Linked DNA regions of Maricaulis maris. The protein of the gene in region 2 interacts with the protein of the main gene of each other region in a pairwise test. Links are inferred from orthologs where the notes say so. Each region holds a gene or a part of one and is shown on either strand. Other genes may lie near its edges.

Evidence for each region.
Region 1: the proteins of hflC (region 2) and ftsH interact in binary tests that used the Escherichia coli proteins (3 or more experiments, as listed by UniProt). The link is inferred for Maricaulis maris from one-to-one orthologs.

Annotation. Positions count from the first base shown.
Region 1 is NZ_AP027270.1:2,513,789-2,522,256, forward strand. What follows is about bases 3,517-6,434. They hold ftsH (ATP-dependent zinc metalloprotease FtsH), read right to left. Parts: upstream 5,974-6,434; coding sequence 4,060-5,973; downstream 3,517-4,059. Other genes in these bases: chrA (chromate efflux transporter), read right to left, coding at 3,517-3,892; tilS (tRNA lysidine(34) synthetase TilS), read right to left, coding at 6,077-6,434. In the rest of the region: AAA969_RS11950 (M24 family metallopeptidase), read left to right, coding at 1-738; AAA969_RS11955 (DMT family transporter), read right to left, coding at 735-1,076; AAA969_RS11960 (glutathione S-transferase family protein), read right to left, coding at 1,080-1,721; folP (dihydropteroate synthase), read right to left, coding at 1,722-2,552; more of chrA, read right to left, coding at 2,681-3,516; more of tilS, read right to left, coding at 6,435-7,435; tol-pal system protein YbgF, read right to left, coding at 7,438-8,334; peptidoglycan-associated lipoprotein Pal, read right to left, coding at 8,445-8,468. UniProt on the Escherichia coli protein: Acts as a processive, ATP-dependent zinc metallopeptidase for both cytoplasmic and membrane proteins. Plays a role in the quality control of integral membrane proteins.
Region 2 is NZ_AP027270.1:2,140,679-2,149,227, forward strand. What follows is about bases 3,390-6,388. They hold hflC (protease modulator HflC), read right to left. Parts: upstream 5,329-6,388; coding sequence 4,450-5,328; downstream 3,390-4,449. Other genes in these bases: AAA969_RS10180 (Do family serine endopeptidase), read right to left, coding at 3,390-4,213; hflK (FtsH protease activity modulator HflK), read right to left, coding at 5,328-6,388. In the rest of the region: AAA969_RS10160 (TVP38/TMEM64 family protein), read right to left, coding at 1-185; AAA969_RS10165 (hypothetical protein), read right to left, coding at 249-773; ilvC (ketol-acid reductoisomerase), read right to left, coding at 838-1,887; tRNA (adenosine(37)-N6)-dimethylallyltransferase MiaA, read right to left, coding at 1,926-2,843; more of AAA969_RS10180, read right to left, coding at 2,840-3,389; more of hflK, read right to left, coding at 6,389-6,470; AAA969_RS10195 (dihydrofolate reductase), read right to left, coding at 6,604-7,125; AAA969_RS10200 (phosphoribosyl-ATP pyrophosphohydrolase), read right to left, coding at 7,129-7,485; AAA969_RS10205 (thymidylate synthase), read right to left, coding at 7,504-8,361.

The DNA.
Region 1 (8,468 bases), 370 kb from region 2 along the record:
GACGCGACCGACATCATCCTGTCAGCCCGCAAGACCAAGGATGCCGACGAAATCGCGCTCATGCAGGCGACCAAGACCGCGACGCTGGAAGTCCATGCAGCGGCGGCCCGCATTCTGCGTCCGGGGATCTCGACCGGTGATGTCACCGAATTCATCCACGCCGCCCACAAGGCGATCGGCGCGCCGGGCGGCTCGACCTTCTGCATTGTCCTGTTTGGCCCGGACACCGCTTTCCCGCACGGGGTTGCCCAGCCCAAGACGCTCGATGAAGGCGATATGGTGCTGATCGATACCGGGTGCGCGATCCATGGCTACCAGTCCGACATCACCCGCTCCTACGTATTCGGGACGCCAACCGACAAGCAGCGGGAGATCTGGGAGGCGGAGAAAGCCTGCCAGCTCGCCGCCTTCCAGGCTGCACAGATCGGCACAGCCTGCAGCGCGGTGGATGCCGCCGCGCGCGCCGAAGCCGAACGCCGCGGGCTGGGGCCGGGCTACGCCCTGCCCGGCATTCCCCACCGCACCGGTCACGGCATCGGTCTCGATATCCACGAGGCGCCCTATCTGGTCGGCGGCGATGACACGACACTGGAGGCCGGGATGTGCTTTTCCAACGAGCCCATGATCTGCGTTCCGGGCGAGTTCGGCATCCGGCTGGAGGACCATTTCTACATGACCGAGACCGGACCGCGCTGGTTCACCGAACCCTCCCACACGATTGACGACCCGTTCGGCTAGGTCTCGCTGCTGACCAGCTTGAGGCCGATGATCCCGACCAGGATGAGGGCCAGGAAGAAGATCCGCAGATGGGTTGCCGGCTCGTTGAAGACGAGGATGCCGATTGTGGCAACGCCGAGCGCGCCGATCCCGGTCCAGACCGCATAGGCAGTGCCCGCGGGTAACGACTTCATGGCCACCCACAATAGACCCATCGAGGCAGCCAGGACGGCGAAGACTGCCGCGTGCTGCCACCAGGGCGCATCGCTACGAACATATTTGAAGCCCAGCGCCCAGCCCATCTCGCATAGCCCGCCGGCAACCAGGAGCGTCCAGGGATTGGTCAGGAAAGCGCCCAAGGCTCAGCCTCCGGTGCGAAAGTTGCGGGCCCAGACCGCCGCGACCACCGGATCCGCCTCGGTCGCCTCGACCGCCGGCAGGAGCGCCGGACACTGGTCCACAAAGTCAGCCCGACCCGGATCCCAGCGGCTCATCATGGCGACATAGACATCGAGCAGGCTCATCGTCTCACCGAGCAGAAAAGGTCCGGGTGCGCCATCAAAGGCATCATTCATCAGCACCCACATGTCGGCACGGCGCTGATTGGCCCCGTCGAGCAGCGTCGGGTGTGTGGCCGGATCGGGATGAAAGCGTTCCGGACCGTCCGATATCGAAAAGGTGGAATAGATGCTGGCCGAGAGGAAGAGCATCCAGCGCAGGTATTCAGCGCGCTCGGGGGCGTCGATGGCGGGTGCGAGCCCGGCTTCGGGATAGCGATCCCCGAGCCAGATCAGAATGGCCGCGCTCTCGGTCATGACGCTTTCATCGGGCAGGATAAGGGTCGGAACCTGGCCGACCGGATTGATCGTGCGCAGGCGGCGTTGCTCAGCGGCCTCGCCCAGCGGATCGAGCTCGACGAACTCATAGGCCGCACCGACCAGTTCCAGGGCCGCCTCGACACAAACCGACCCGAAACCCGCCTTACCATAGAGCGTGTAGGCCATCTAGGCGCGCCCCTTGCCGATCGCCGCCTGGACCTTCAGGGCCTGGACCGTCATGCGAACATCATGGACCCGCACCATGGCCGCTCCGGCCGACGCGGCGCGCAGCGCCGCGGCAAGCGAGCCGCCAAGCCGTTCGGTCTCGTTGGCCCCATCATCAATGGCCGCGATGAAGCGTTTGCGTGAGGCGCCAAACAGCACCGGATAACCGAGACCGATCACCTGATCGAGATCCCGCATGAGTGCCAGATTATGGTCAAGCGACTTGCCGAAGCCGATGCCGGGGTCGAGCCAGATACTGTCAGCACTGACGCCCTTGGCCATGGCAATGTCCGCGCGCTCGGTCAGGAAGTCACAGACCTCCGAGACGACGTCCTCGTATTGCGGATTGGCCTGCATGGTTTGCGGCGTGCCGGACATGTGCATCAGGATGACCGGGACACCCAGCTCGGCCGCTGTTTCCACCGCGCCCTCGGCTCTCAGGGCCATGACATCATTCCAGATGTCCGCGCCGGCCTCGATGGCCTTGCGGGCGACCGAGGGCTTGAAAGTGTCGATCGAGATCCGCGCACCACTGGTCTCGCGGAGCGCCTTGATGACCGGGATGACACGCCGCAACTCCTCGGCTTCGGAGACCGGATCGGCGCCGGGCCGGGTCGACTCGCCGCCGACATCGATCACATCTGCGCCATTGCGGAGCATCTCAAGCCCTCGCGCAACGGCCGCCGCCTGGTCGATGAAGTCGCCACCATCGGAAAAACTGTCCGGCGTTACATTGAGCACGCCCATCACGAAAGGCAGATCGGATTGGCGACGGGAGCGGAATTTGGGCATGAGGGTCCATCTTCTGGTGACAGGCGCGTGGGCTGCCTCGCCTTGGTATTAGCGGCACCGGTTTGCCGCGACAATGGCAAAGCCATCCCGTGCTCATCGGCCGCCTTCCCGTCGCCCGCCCGGCCAGCTCAGAGAATGGCCAGCAAGCCGCCACCGGCCGCCCCCAACAGGACAACCAACCAAGGCGGGCACTTCCAGGAGACAAGCAATACGAAACAGGAGAGCGCCAGGGTAAATTCAGGAAAACCGGTCACGGCGCTGGTAAAGACCGGATCGTACAGGGCAGCCCCGAGAATGCCGACAACAGCCGCATTGGCGCCGGCCATGATCGCCCGCGCCCGCGCATGTCGTCTGAACCCGGCCCAGAAGGGCAAGGTGCCGACCAGCAGCAGAAAACCCGGCGCGAACAGTGAGAGCATGGCGATCAACGCGCCGGCGAGGCCGCTTGGGCCGCTCTCCATGATGGCACCGAGATAGGCGCCGAAGGTGAAGAGCGGACCTGGCACGGCCTGGGCGGCGCCATATCCGGCCAGGAAGGCATCAAGACTGACCTGTCCCGCCTCCACCACTTCGACCTGCAGGAGCGGCAACACGACATGGCCACCGCCGAACACCAGCATGCCGGATCGATAGAAACTGTCGGCCAGTGCAACGACGGGGCTGTGGGACGCGAAGATCGGCAGGGCGATGAAGACAGTAGCGGCCAGACCGAGGCTGATCACGCCAGCGGTCCGCGATACCGGAACCGCTATTGCGGCGCCCGTGGCGACCGGCCCCTCGCCGCGCCACAGGCCGAGACTGGCCCCCGCGAGGATGGCGAGCGGCATGCCGTATACGGCGGGCAGCACCGCGAGGATGATCACGGCGAGTACCGCAATGCTCGCGCGCAATCGATCGGGGCAAAGCGTGCGGGCCATGCCCAGAACGGCATGGGCAATGATCGCCACGGCCACAAGCTTCAGGCCGGCGACAATGCCTGAGCTCAGGTCTCCCGAGAGCCGACTGCCAGTCAGAGCGACAATAAAAAGGATCACCGCCGACGGCAGCGTAAATCCAACAAAGGCGGCAAGGCCGCCAAGCCATCCGGCGCGCATCAAACCGAGTGCCAACCCGACCTGGCTTGACGCCGGGCCCGGCAGAAATTGGCACAGGGCGACCAGGTCGGCGAAGGCGGCATCATCCATCCAACGGCGGCGAACGACGAATTCGTCGCGAAAAAAGCCGATATGGGCGATCGGGCCACCAAAGGCGGTCAAGCCCAGCTTCAAGAAGGCCAGGAAGACCTCAGCGATCGCGGTGACCGGCGCGCGGCGTTGATGACTTGGCGACGGATCATCCATGCCGCAATCCTGCTTTTGGAACCGGATATGGACCTAGCGGCATTGGAGCTGCCGTTCAATCCCGCTTGGAGCGGCTCCGACAAGCCAGGCCCCGGTCCTGGTCGCACCCACGAAAAAGCCCCGAACCATGTGGCCCGGGGCTTTCTCGTTTGACGATGTCGTGCAGGTCAGGCGCCTTGCGGGGCGGGACCAGCATCGGGTTCCTCATCCGTGGTCGGCACGGCGCTGGACGGCGTGTCGCTCGGCGGGGTTGGCGTATCATCGGGACGGCTCGGCGGCTTGCCATTGAGCAGGTCGGTGATCTCGCTGCCCGACAGGGTTTCGTATTCAAGCAGGCCTTCGGAGAGCGTTTCCCAATCCTTGCGCTTCTCGGTCAGGATGCGGCGAGCCTCATCCATGCCGGTCTGCACGAGGGCGCGGACCTCTTCCTCGATCTTGCGGGCCGTGGTGCCCGAGACCGACTTGCTCTGGACCAGTTGCTGGCCGAGGAAGACCTCGCCCTGATTATCCGCATAGTCGATCGGGCCGAGCTCCTGCGAGAAGCCCCACTGGGTCACCATGGCCTTGGCCAGACGGGTTGCCTGCTGAATGTCGGAGGCGGCACCGGAGGTCACCTTCTCCTTGCCGAATTTCAGCTCCTCGGCCACCCGGCCACCCATCATGATGGCGAGACGCGAGGTCATTTCCTCGTGAGTCATCGACATCTTGTCGCCTTCCGGCAACTGCATGACCATGCCGAGGGCACGGCCGCGCGGAATGATGGTCGCCTTGTGAACAGGATCCGCCGACGGGACATTGATCGCCACGATGGCATGACCGGATTCATGGTAGGCGGTGAGCTGCTTTTCCTTCTCGGACATGACCATGGAGCGGCGTTCCGGCCCCATCATAACCTTGTCCTTGGCATCCTCGAATTCCAGCATCGAGACGCGGCGCTTGTTGCGGCGTGCGGCCAGCAAAGCCGCCTCATTGACCAGATTGGCGAGATCGGCACCGGAGAAGCCCGGCGTGCCGCGCGCAATGACCTTGGGGTCAACATCGTCGCTGAGCGGCACATCACGCATGTGAACCTTGACGATCTTCTCGCGACCCGTGATGTCCGGGTTGGGCACAACGACCTGGCGGTCAAAGCGGCCCGGACGCATCAGCGCCGGGTCCAGAACGTCCGGACGGTTGGTCGCGGCAATCAGGATGATGCCTTCATTCGCTTCAAAACCGTCCATCTCGACCAGCAGCTGGTTGAGCGTCTGCTCGCGCTCGTCATTACCGCCACCGAGGCCGGCACCACGCGAACGACCGACAGCGTCGATTTCGTCGATGAAGATGATGCAGGGCGCATTCTTCTTGGCCTGTTCGAACATGTCGCGGACGCGCGAGGCGCCAACACCGACGAACATCTCGACGAAGTCGGAACCCGAAATCGTGAAGAAGGGCACATTGGCTTCGCCGGCAACGGCGCGGGCCAGCAGAGTCTTACCGGTACCCGGAGGGCCGATCAGCAGGGCGCCTTTCGGAATCTTGCCACCGAGGCGCTGGAACTTGGACGGGTCTTTCAGGAACTCGACGACTTCCTGGAGTTCTTCCTTGGCTTCGTCGACGCCGGCCACATCGTCAAAGGTCTTGCGACCATGATGCTCGGTCAACAGGCGCGCCTTGGACTTTCCAAAGCCCATCGCGCCGCCACGGCCACCACCCTGCATCTGGCGCATGAAGAAGATCCACACCCCGATCAGCAGCAGAAGCGGGAACCAGTTGAACAGCATATTGAGGAAGATATTGCCCCCTTCGGACGCTTCTTCGACGCGAATATTCACGTTCGCCTCGCGCAGGATGCCGACTGTCTGGGTATCCGACGGCGGCAACACGACTTCGAAGCTTTCGCCAGACACGGTTTCGGCCTGCAGCATGTCGCCGCGAATCGTCGCGCTGGAAATCTCGCTGCGTTCAACCCGGTTCAGGAAGTCGGAATAGGACGGTCCGCGCTGAACGGTTGCCGGGTCCGATGACCGGCTGATCATCTGCACCAGCACCATCAACAGGACGAGGACCACGGCCCAGATCGCAATATTTCTCATTTGCATGCGTTTATCCGTTCAATCATTCGGTCATTCCCGACCAGATATGGGCATTCCATCGCCCCGGCGCCAGTCATCCAAGCAGCCCTGCGGCAAAACACCCTAAGCCTCAGGCCCGTTCGGTCTCAGCAAACCATCTGGCCGCACCGTGCGAAAGCAGACGCCTGCAAAATCTGTGCTCGATCAACGAGCGCACCTCGGTCGCCCCGCGAACGGCAACGTCGCCTTCGGCGGAAACCGGGTTTCCCAAACCGGCGATCACCACGACCTCTCCGGCTGCGCGACCGACCAGCAGTCCGGACCGGGCCGAACCGGGAACAGCGTCGAGTATAGCGCGATCAGCCAGTCCTTCATACGTATCTCCGAGCAGGTGCCATTCAAGTTCACGCGCGCGGCCGTCGATCACGAAGCGGCCATCGAACACCGCCGTGCCGGCCTCCTCCTCGATCCAAGGACTGGGCGGCTCGCGGTCGACCCGGCCACTGACAGCGCCGCCGTCCCGGATCATCCAGACCCGCGCGCCCGGCCGCACCAGAACGCCGCAACCCGAGGCCGGACGCCCTGCCCGGATCGCCTCGTCCAAGGGAATGAGACGCGCCCGCGACGGACTCGCCGGCTGCCCCGAGACCGCCATCACGGCCGCCTCGAGCAAGGTGAGGCGAAGCACGGTCGGCAAACGGCTCCAGTTTTCAGGCGCGAGGTCAATCGCCCCCCAGGGGTGAAGGCGCAGACAGGTTCTGGCTGCCTGCCATGCGGCGAGACGTTCGGCGTCCAGCACCGCCCGCAAGTCGGTCGCCAATGCAGCAAACCGTCCCGTATCGAAGCCCCTATCATCCAGCTGCGCGAAGGTCTGCCTCATGCGGATACGGGCATAGTGCGTGTCCTGGTTGGACGGATCCTCGATCCAGGCGGCCCCGTCAGCCTCCAGACTGGCGCGCAGATCGGCCCGGCTGACAGCGAGACAGGGCCGCACCAGCATCACCTCCCGCCCCTCCGGCCAGGCGGGGGATGGCACCCGCTCGCCCATCGCTGCTGCACTGCGCCAGCTGCCGCCGGCGGCCAGCCTCATACAGACAGTTTCAGCCTGGTCGTCGCGGGTATGTGCCAGCATGATGGCAGTCAATCGGAGCCGACGGGCTGCGCTCGCCAGAAGACGGTGGCGCGCTCGACGGGCGCGGGCCTGCAGTCCGCCCCCCCCGCGCGCCTGATCCCAGCGCAGGATGTCGCATGGCCAGCCGAGGCGGGCAGCGGTCTCCGCGACAAAGCGGGCTTCGCCCGCACTCTCCGGACGCAAACAATGATCGACGGTCAGTATGTGCAGGGCACGACCGGACTGGCGGGCCCAGCGGTTCGCGATGAGCAAGAGGGCCAGACTGTCTCCGCCGCCCGAACAGGCCAGTCCGAGCGGACCTTCGCCCGCAAGCCGGTCGAGCGCCGATGTGACGATGTCAATGGCTGGTGCCGACACGCCTACCGGCAGTTGGCACGAACCGATTCCCGGGCCGCGCGGGCCTGCGATGCAGGGGCGGCATCCGGGAATTGGCGACCAAAGCGGGCCAGTGTGGCGCAGGCATCCTCGGTCCGGCCCATCCCGTGCAGCGATGCCGCCAGCCGAACCAGTGCATCGGGGGCCTTGTCGCCCTCGGGCTGGAGCCGCAACGAGGCGATATAGGCATCGGCTGCAGCGGTGAAATCGCTCCGGACATAGAAAGTCTCACCAAGCCAGTAATGGGCCTGGGCGGTCAGCGGGTGATCAGGATTGTCGGCAACAAACGTCTCGAAACCGGCCTGGGCGCCATCGAAATCGCCATCGAGCAGTCGCGCCCGGGCGGCCTCATAGACAAGGCCCGGATCAGCCGAAGCGCTGGTGGCTGCGTCGGTGGGCGTCGTCGGAGCACCACCCAGAACCCCGGTCGCGGCCGCGCGGGCCGCCGCATGGGGGTCGTTCGGGTCTGTAATGGCAAGGGCGGCGCCGTCTTCACCGGCTGCAGCGGCCGCCGGATCGATATCGTCCAAGCCTTCGCTCATCCAGGCGACGGCTTCGTCGTCGAGTGAAGGTGCCTCTGACTGACGCGCCATGGCTCGTTCATTTTCCAGCGTCTCCAGCTGCTGACGCAGCTGGCGGTTTTCAAAGCTCAGCCGCTCGGCTTCGCCGGTCAGGGCCTGGACCTGGTATTCCAGCTCATCCATGCGGCGCATCAGGGCCTCGGCGACCGGGTCGCCGGCCATGAACTGGTCTTCCAGATTGCCGATACGCACTTCGGTGGCATCGATGCGTTCGGAAAGTTCGCGGCGCGACTGGGCCTCGGCAGGCGCGATGGCGACCAGCGAGGTAACGAGGACGGAGAGACAAATATATCTGATCATGACACCCACCTAGCGGACGAGGACGGCGAAAATACGGCCTTGCGACCGGAGAATGGAAAACGCCCGCGACGGGTTTGTCACGGGCGTTTCCTGTCACAAATGCGAACGGCCTAGTTGGTGTAGCCGCCCACGAG
Region 2 (8,549 bases):
GGCAGCGCGTACCACTGGCTGGCCGACGCCTCGAACCAGCTGCCCGCGGCACCCGGCTCCACATCGAGCACGAAACGCCCGATCACGAACACGATCGCGACCACCGCGAACAAGGCAACCGACACACCCACAGCGCGGACCGCGCGGGCGTCCATACGCAGGAAAAAATCGGTCAGTCGGTTCATGTCAGCAGGAGCCCGGTCAAAGCGAGGGATCGCCTAACTAAGCACGCTTTGCCCGGCGGGCAATCACCCTGCGCCGTTTTCATCGCGCGGCGGCTGGCCGCTCATGTCGATGGCCTCGCCGGAAGCAATGGCCGCCAGCTTGACGCGCTGGATGGCCAGCACACCCAATTGCTCGTCGAGCACTTTCAGGATCTCGCGGGCCTCGTCCTGGTCGATGCGGCCGGGCGATTTCTCGGTCTCGCTCAGGCTTTCCATGATGGCGGAAATATTGCGCGCATTGCGGCGGCTCGCCTCACCGGCAAGTGCCAGCCAGTTGGCATCGTCAGCCTTCTCGATCGGCAGGAAGATCCCGCCGGCGAGGGCCGCGAGATGCTGGGCCGCGGCGGAAGCGCCGGACTCGGTCAGCTTGGCGATCCGGGCGTAGGAAATCTCGTTGGAAGAGTCAGGATCGGCGAGCGCATAGACGCGGGTCCGGCTGAGGTCGAGCAATTCCATGACCGACGGGATGCCGCCGACTTCCTCGAACACACGCGCCACGACTTCCTTGGGTTCGCCATAGCGGCGGATCTTCACAGGATTGAATGCCATTTGGGTGCCCCCGCACACGATTCTGGTTCCGAATAACCCTATTACAGGTGCCGACACTTGTTGGCTATTTCGTGGCACCGTAAATCCGCGACCGCAATTCCGCGCCCGCAGCTTCAATCGGCAGGGTCCGGTCAGCGGCGCGCTCGGCCTTCATCGCGTCCCCGGCCTCATAGGTCTCGACCCATTTGCGCGCAAAGCGGTCGCTCTCGATATCGGCCATGGCGTCATCGAAGACACGCTTCAGCTCCGGGCCGGCAATCCGGTCCTCGATCTGGCGGGCGCCGAATTCGGCGGTGTCAGAGATCGCCTCATACATGCCGGCGATGCCCCGGGACTGGATCAGGTCAGCGAGATATTTGATCTCGTGGACACAGTCGATATAGGCCATGCGCTCGCTGACACCGGCCGCCACAAGGCGCTCATAGCTCGCCTTGGCCAGCGCCACCAAGCCGCCAACCAGAACAACCTGTTCGCCGAACAGATCCGAAACCGTCTCCTCGCGGAAGGTGGTCGGGAAAATGCCAACCTGGCCCGAGCCGATCGCCGCGAGGTAAGCCAGCGCCAGCTCCCGGGCCTGACCGGATGCATCCTGGTGCACCGCCCAAAAGCCGATCAGCCCGCTACCCTTCTCGAACTCCTGACGCACCGCGCCGCCGGGCCCCTTGGCCGCCGCCAGGATGATATCGGCATCGGCGGGCGGGGCGATCAGACCGTAGTGGATGGAGAAGCCGTGACAGACGATCAGCGCCTGGCCCGGCTTGCGATGCGGCTCGATGGCCTCGGTCCAGATCTGGCGATGTGCCTCGTCGGCGGCCAGAAGGGAGATCGCATCGGCCCACGCCGCGGCTTCCGGCAGGGAGACCACCTCAAACCCGTCGGCCTCGGCCTTCACCCGCGACGGCGAGCCGTCCCGCAGGGCAATGCGGATCCCGGACACACCGCTATCGCGCAGGCACAGCGCGTGGGACCGGCCATGATTGCCGTAGCCGACAATCGCCAGTCGGCGGCTCTGAATGGGCTTCAGGTCGATATCCCGCGTGTAAAGCGGTTCCGTCGTCTCCACCGTCATCTGGCGACTCACTCCCGGCTTGATCGGGCCGATAGGACGGATCATTGACGTCCCTGTCCAGCCGCAGGCCCCTTCCCTGTCGGTCAGGTATCGAGCAAATCCGCCAGCGCAGAGCGGGCCTGCACCGGGTCGAGCGAGCGAATGCGCGGCCAGCTGCCGGTCTGGTTGCGGAACCAGGTGCTCTGACGCTTGGCGTAGCGGCGACTGTCGCGCTTGGCGAGCTCGACGGCCTCGGCCCGCGACAGCTCGCCACGCAGATAAGCCATCAATTGCGGGACGCCGAGCGCCTTGCTGGCCGGCAGGGTCGGATCCAGTCCGCGCGCCGCAAAGGCCGCGACCTCGTCCAGCGCGCCGGCCTCCAGCATGCGATCGAACCGATGTTCGATCCGCGCATAGAGCGCCTCCCGGTCCGGCTCGATCACCAGGCCGCGCCACTCGGAGGCGGCCAGCGGCGCGACGGTGTCGGCCTGGAAGTCACTCAGCGCGCGACCGGTTTCAAACGCGACCTCGACAATCCGCATCAGGCGCTGCCGGTCGGCCGCCTTGACCCGCTGCGCGGCGACCGGATCGCGGCGCAGCGCCTCGGCCCTCAGCCCGGACAGGCCGGCAGCCTCCAGCAGCGCGGCCGTCCGCGACCGGGCCGCGGCACCGATCTCGGGCACTTCGGCCAACCCCCTGATAAGGGCATTGAAATAGAGACCGGTGCCGCCCACCAGGATGGGAACCCTGCCCCGGTCCCGGCAGCCGGCGATCAACGCCAGAACGTCACTGGTCCACTGCCCGACGGAATAACGTGTGGCCGGGTCGATCGTCCCGAACAGGTGATGCGGCACGCGCGCGCGCTCATCAGCATCGGGCTGCGCCGTGATCAGTGCCAGACCGTCATAGATCTGCATCGAGTCGGCATTGATGATTTCACCGCCGAGGATCTCGGCAGCAGCCAGCGAGAGCGCCGTCTTGCCCGCTGCCGTGGGGCCAGCAATCAGCAGGCAGGGCGTCACGGCCGGATCGATTGCAGCACGTACTGGCCGCCGCGATTGATCTGGAAGCGGACCGGGCCGCCACCCTGGGCCTCGACGATCTCGCGGATCGCGGCGAGGCTGTCCACACGGGTGAACTCGACTTCCTCGATGACATCGCCCGGACGGACCTTGCCGGCCGCATCGCTGGCCGCGTCGACCTCGGTCACCAGCACACCCTCGGCGTCGGGATGGACCCGGAAACGCCGGCGCGAGGCGGTATCGAGGACACCGAAGGTCATGCCCATGATCTCGTTGCCGCTGCCGGTGGCCGGTGCGACGACTTCGGCATTGGCCGTGCTTGCCGCGCCATCGCCCTCGGACAGTTCGCCGACCGTGATGGCAATCGTCATCGGCCGGTCTCGGCGGATGATGGACAGTTCGATCTCGCGGCCGATCTCGGTCTCGGCCACCATGCGCGGGAAGGACCGGCTGTCGCGCACGCGCTGCCCGTCAAACTCGAGTACCAGGTCACCGGTCCGCAGGCCGCTATCCGCCGCCGGACCATCGGGCTCGATGCGCGAGACGATCGCACCATAGGGCGAAGCCAGCTCATAGCTCTCGGCCAGTTCCGGCGTCACGCGCTGGACCGACACGCCGAGCCAGCCGCGGCGGGTCTCGCCGAACTCGACCAGCTGGTTGACGACGACATTGGCGAGATTGGACGGAATGGAAAGCGAGATGCCGACGCTGGCCCCGGTCGGCGACAGGATGAGCGTGTTCACGCCCACGACTTCGCCATCCATGTTGAAGAGGGGGCCGCCGGAATTACCGGTATTGATGGCGACATCGGTCTGGATGTAGTCGTCATAGCGACCGCCCGCCTCACGACCGCGGGCCGAGACCACGCCGGCTGTCAGCGTGCCGCCAAGCCCGAACGGGTTGCCGATCGCGATCACCCAGTCACCGACCCTTGCGGCATCGCTGTCGGCAAAGGCGACGAAGGGCATTGGCTCGCTGACATCCATCTGCAGCACGGCAAGGTCGGTGACGCTGTCGATCCCCACCACCTCGGCGCGGAAAACGCGGCCGTCCGGCAGCGAGACCTCGACCTCGTCGGCCCCGTCAATGACGTGATTATTGGTCACCACCAGGCCGCCGGCATCGATAATGAAGCCCGAGCCCAGCGAATTGGCGATGCGCGGCGCAGAGCCGAAAATATCGTTGAAGCGTTCCAGCGGTGAGCCCTCGGGAAATTCCGGCAGGCCGTCCTCACTGTCCAGCCGCTGGGCGGCGGAGATGTTCACCACGGCGGGCGACAGGCGCTCGGCCAGGTCGGCAAAACCGTCCGGATGCGCGTGAGCCAGGGGGGGGGCGACCAGGAAGAGAATGAGAACCAGGAGACGCTGCATCGAAATCCGCCGTGTTTGTGAGCCAGCCGTGTCGGGTCTGCGGCTGTGTGCAAGTTCGGGACCGCTATGGTGAATACCGCTTCGTCAGGGTCGGCTGCAACCGCGCTGACACTTTTGTCATACGCATGACAGGGCGGTCAGGATTGCGCCTTGCAGCACCGGACCGGCGGCAAAAACAAAGGGGCCCGGCACGCTTGCGCAGCACCGGGCCCCGTATGTTGGCGTCGAGACGCCCGTTACTCGCCGGCCTGCGTCCGGAAGTAGCGGAAGAATTCGGAGTCCGGCGGGATGACGATCGGGGTGCCATCCACAATGGTCTCTTCATAAGCGAGCATCGAGCGGTAGAAGGTGAAGAACTCCGCATCCCGGCTGTAGGCCAGGGCGTAGATCTCGTTCCGGCGGGCGTCACCGGCACCGCGGGTCCGCTCCGATTCGGCGCGGGCTTCAGCGCGGATGATCGTCGCCTGACGCGAGGCGTCAGCCCGGATCTCGGTGGCTTCCTGGTCACCCTCAGCGCGGATGCGGGCGGCTTCCTGCTGACGCTCGGCGCGCATCCGGTCGAACACCCGGTTGGCGATCTGCTGCGGCAGGTCGGCCCGCAGGATGCGGACATCGATCACTTCGATGCCGAGATCCTGAGTCGCCACCTGGGCTTCCACACGACCGCGGACCCGCACCATCAGCTCGGCACGCTGGCCGGAGATGACTTCGTTGGCGGGGATCGAGGCGATCACGCCACGCAGGCTGTCATCCATGATGGAGCGCAGGCGGGCGCGGGCGCCGGCCTCATTGGTCACCGTCTGGTAGAAGCGCAGCGGATCGGTGATCCGGTAGCGCAGGAAGGCGTCCACGACGAGACGGACCTGGTCCGCAGCCTGGATTTCCTCCGGCTGCATGTCGAATTCCAGGTTCCGCTTCTCGAACATGACCACGTCCATGATGAACGGGATCTTGAAGTGGAGGCCCGGATTGTCCTGGCCCGGCTGGTTGATGGCACCGACCGGCTCACCCAGGCGAACAAGCAGGGCCTGTTCGCGTTCATCAACGGTATAGACGCTCTGCAAGCCGATGAAGACGGCGAGGACGAGCGCAATGATTCCAACGATACGGATCATCAGTTATTCCCTCCCGTCTGGGCGCGCGGCTGCGGGCGCGGTGTGCTGAGTTCATTGAGCGGCAGGTAGGGCACGGCCCCGCTGGCGCCATCAAGGATGGTCAGGTTCGACCGTCCCAGCACGCGTTCCATGGTTTCCAGATACATCCGGCGACGGGTCACTTCCGGCGCCAGCGCGTATTGCTCGTAGATGGCGATGAAGCGATCTGCCTGACCTTGCGCTTCGGCGATCACCGAGTCGCGATAGGCTTGGGCAGCCTGGGTCAGCTGGGCGGCTTCACCGCGAGCCTGCGGGATGATCGAGTTGGCAAAGGCCGTGGCCTGCAGGCGGGCCTGCTCGGCGTCCTGCTCGGCTGCATCCACGTCGCGGAAGGCATCGATCACGCTGGCCGGAGCCTGCGCGGTCTGAAGGTTGACCTGCAGGATCTGGATACCGGCCTCGTAATCGTTGAGCACGCTCTGCAGAAGATCACGCGTGCGCACCGAAACCTCGCCACGGCCGACGGTGAAGATGAATTCGCGATCCGAGGTGCCGATGACTTCGCGCATGGCACTCTGGGCCACGGCTGCCACGGTCTCTTCCGGATTGCGGACGTTGAACAGGAAGTTGCGAACCCCGTCACCCGACGGATCGACACGCCACTGCACCGCAAAGTCGATGTCGACGATGTTCTGGTCGCGGGTCAGCATCTGGCCATCCGAGCCCTGACCAATGGTCACGGTCCGGGTCGCCGTCACATCCTCGATGATCACGGTCTCGATCGGGCTCGGCAGCTTGACGTGGAAACCCGAACCGGTGGTCCGGGTGTATTCGCCAAAGCGCAGCACGACGCCGGCCTGGCTCGGATTGACCTGGTAGATACCGGTCGCAAACCAGACGCCGATCAGGATCAGGACGACCAGGCCGAAACCGAAAGCACCGGCACCGCCGCTGCCCGTATCGCCGCCCTTGCCCGATCCGCCGCCGCCGAACATGCCGCGAATCTTGCGCTGCATGTCGCGGACAACCTCGTCGAGATCAGGCCCGTCAGGCCCGCCTCCACCCTGCGGGCGCTGGCCCCAGGGGTTCTGTCCATTGTTGTTGTTTCCGCCGGAGCCCCATGGGCCTCCGCCGCCTCCACCCTGATTGTCGTTCCACGGCATGGGTTGGATCGATCCTCTTCATTTCTGTTGCGCCTTAAATGAACGCATGCGCGTTGCGGTTCAAGGGTAATCGGGAGGGACGACGCATCATCCAGTCCCCCTTTCGCCATTCCCGGCAACGATTCGCAGGACGTCAGCGCCGATCAAGCGTGCGCAGGACGAAGGCGTGATCATCGCCCGGCCCGGCGGGAAAGGGCTCGCGCGCCACTTCGTGCCAGGCCGTTTCGATGATTTCGGGCAGGACGGTATCGCCGGCCGGTGACGCCTCGACCTCGGTCAGATAGAGCCGGTCCGCCAGCCCCATCATCGCGGCATAGATCTGTGCTCCGCCAATCACACAGACCTCGTCCACCCCATCGCTGCGCGCCTGCTCGAAAGCCGCCTTCAGGGCGTCACCGGGCTCCCCGACCACGACCCCGCCCTCGGCCTGGTAGCCGGCCTGGCGCGTGACCACGATATTGAGCCGGCCCGGCAGAGGCCGCCGCGGCAAGCTCTCCCAGGTCTTGCGGCCCATGATGATCGGCTTGCCGCTGGTGATCGCCTTGAAGCGCTTGAGGTCGGAGGACAGCCGCCAGGGCAGGTCCCCGTCCGACCCGATCACGCCATTGGCGCCGCGGGCGACGACAAAGGCGATTCTTGGAAAGATCGTGACCATGGCTCAGCCCTCCCCGGTCGCGCCGGTCTCGATCGGCTCCATCACGGCACTGTCCCGATCCAGCCAGTGCAGCCATTTGTCCTGCATGGCCTGGTCCATATCGATGCCCTCGGCGCGTGCCATGATGAGCAGCATGCCGAGCGCATCGGCCATTTCCAGCGCCAGCTGCTTGCGCGCCTCATCGTCGGCAGGGCGGCGGGTGCGGCCGGTCGTGGTGAGATAGGCCTGGGTCAGCTCGCCGATCTCCTCCTGGAGTTTCAGCAGCGGCCAGTCACCCGAGCGGTCGATATCGTAATGCGCCGCATAGATGTCGGAGACCCGGACGATCTTGTCGGCCAGCGCGTCGAGCGGTCCGGACATGGCGCGCTCCTTTCCGCCCTAGACGGCGACCGGGGCGGTAATGCGCGGATGCGGGTCATAGCCCTCCAGCGCAATGTCCTCATACTCGAAGCCGAACAGGTCGGTCGCCTGCGGATTGAGCCGAAGCTGCGGCAGGGCGCGTGGCTCGCGAGAGAGCTGTTCGCGGACCTGGTCCATATGGTTGGAATAGATGTGGGCGTCGCCAAAGGTGTGAATGTATTCGCCCGGCTCGAGCCCGCAGACCTGCGCCACCATCGCCGTCAAAAGCGCATAGGAGGCGATGTTGAACGGCACGCCCAGAAACATGTCGGCCGAGCGCTGGTAGAGCTGGCAGCTCAACTTCCCGTTGGCGACATTGAACTGGTAGAGCGTGTGGCAGGGCGGCAGCGCCATATTGGGCACATCGGCCGGGTTCCAGCCTGACACGATCAGCCGCCGCGAGGCGGGATTGGTGCGGATCTGTTCGAGGATATTGGAAAGCTGGTCGATCTCGGTCCCGTCCGGCCCCTCCCAGCGGCGCCACTGCTTGCCATAGACCGGGCCGAGATCACCATTCTCGTCCGCCCACTCATCCCAGATCTTGACCCCGCGCTCCTGCAGCCAGCGGACATTGGTCTCGCCGCGCAGGAACCATAAAAGCTCGATCGCGATCGACTTGAAATGCACCTTCTTGGTGGTCAGGAGCGGGAAGCCCTTGGAGAGGTCACAGCGCAGCTGGCGCCCGAACACCGAGATCGTCCCGACCCCGGTCCGGTCAGCCTGCTCGGCGCCGTTTTCCAGGATGTCACGCAAGAGCTCGAGATAAGCGCGTTCGACATCCGACCCGCCCGCTCCGGCCCGCGCCTGCGCAAAGGTTTCGCTGTCGATGACGGCCATGTCGCTCTCCCGGTGATTCTCAGCCAAGCAGCATGCCAGCGAAGCCGCCCGGGTTGAACCAGCGAGCCCAGATCAGCCGGGGATAGTCGTGGCAAGTGATTGGCCAGCCTGCGGGAAAATAGGACCGAGCGAAGCTTTCTGCCCCCGCTTGCGGGGGGAGCGGCCCGACGCGAAGCGGCGGGTCGAAG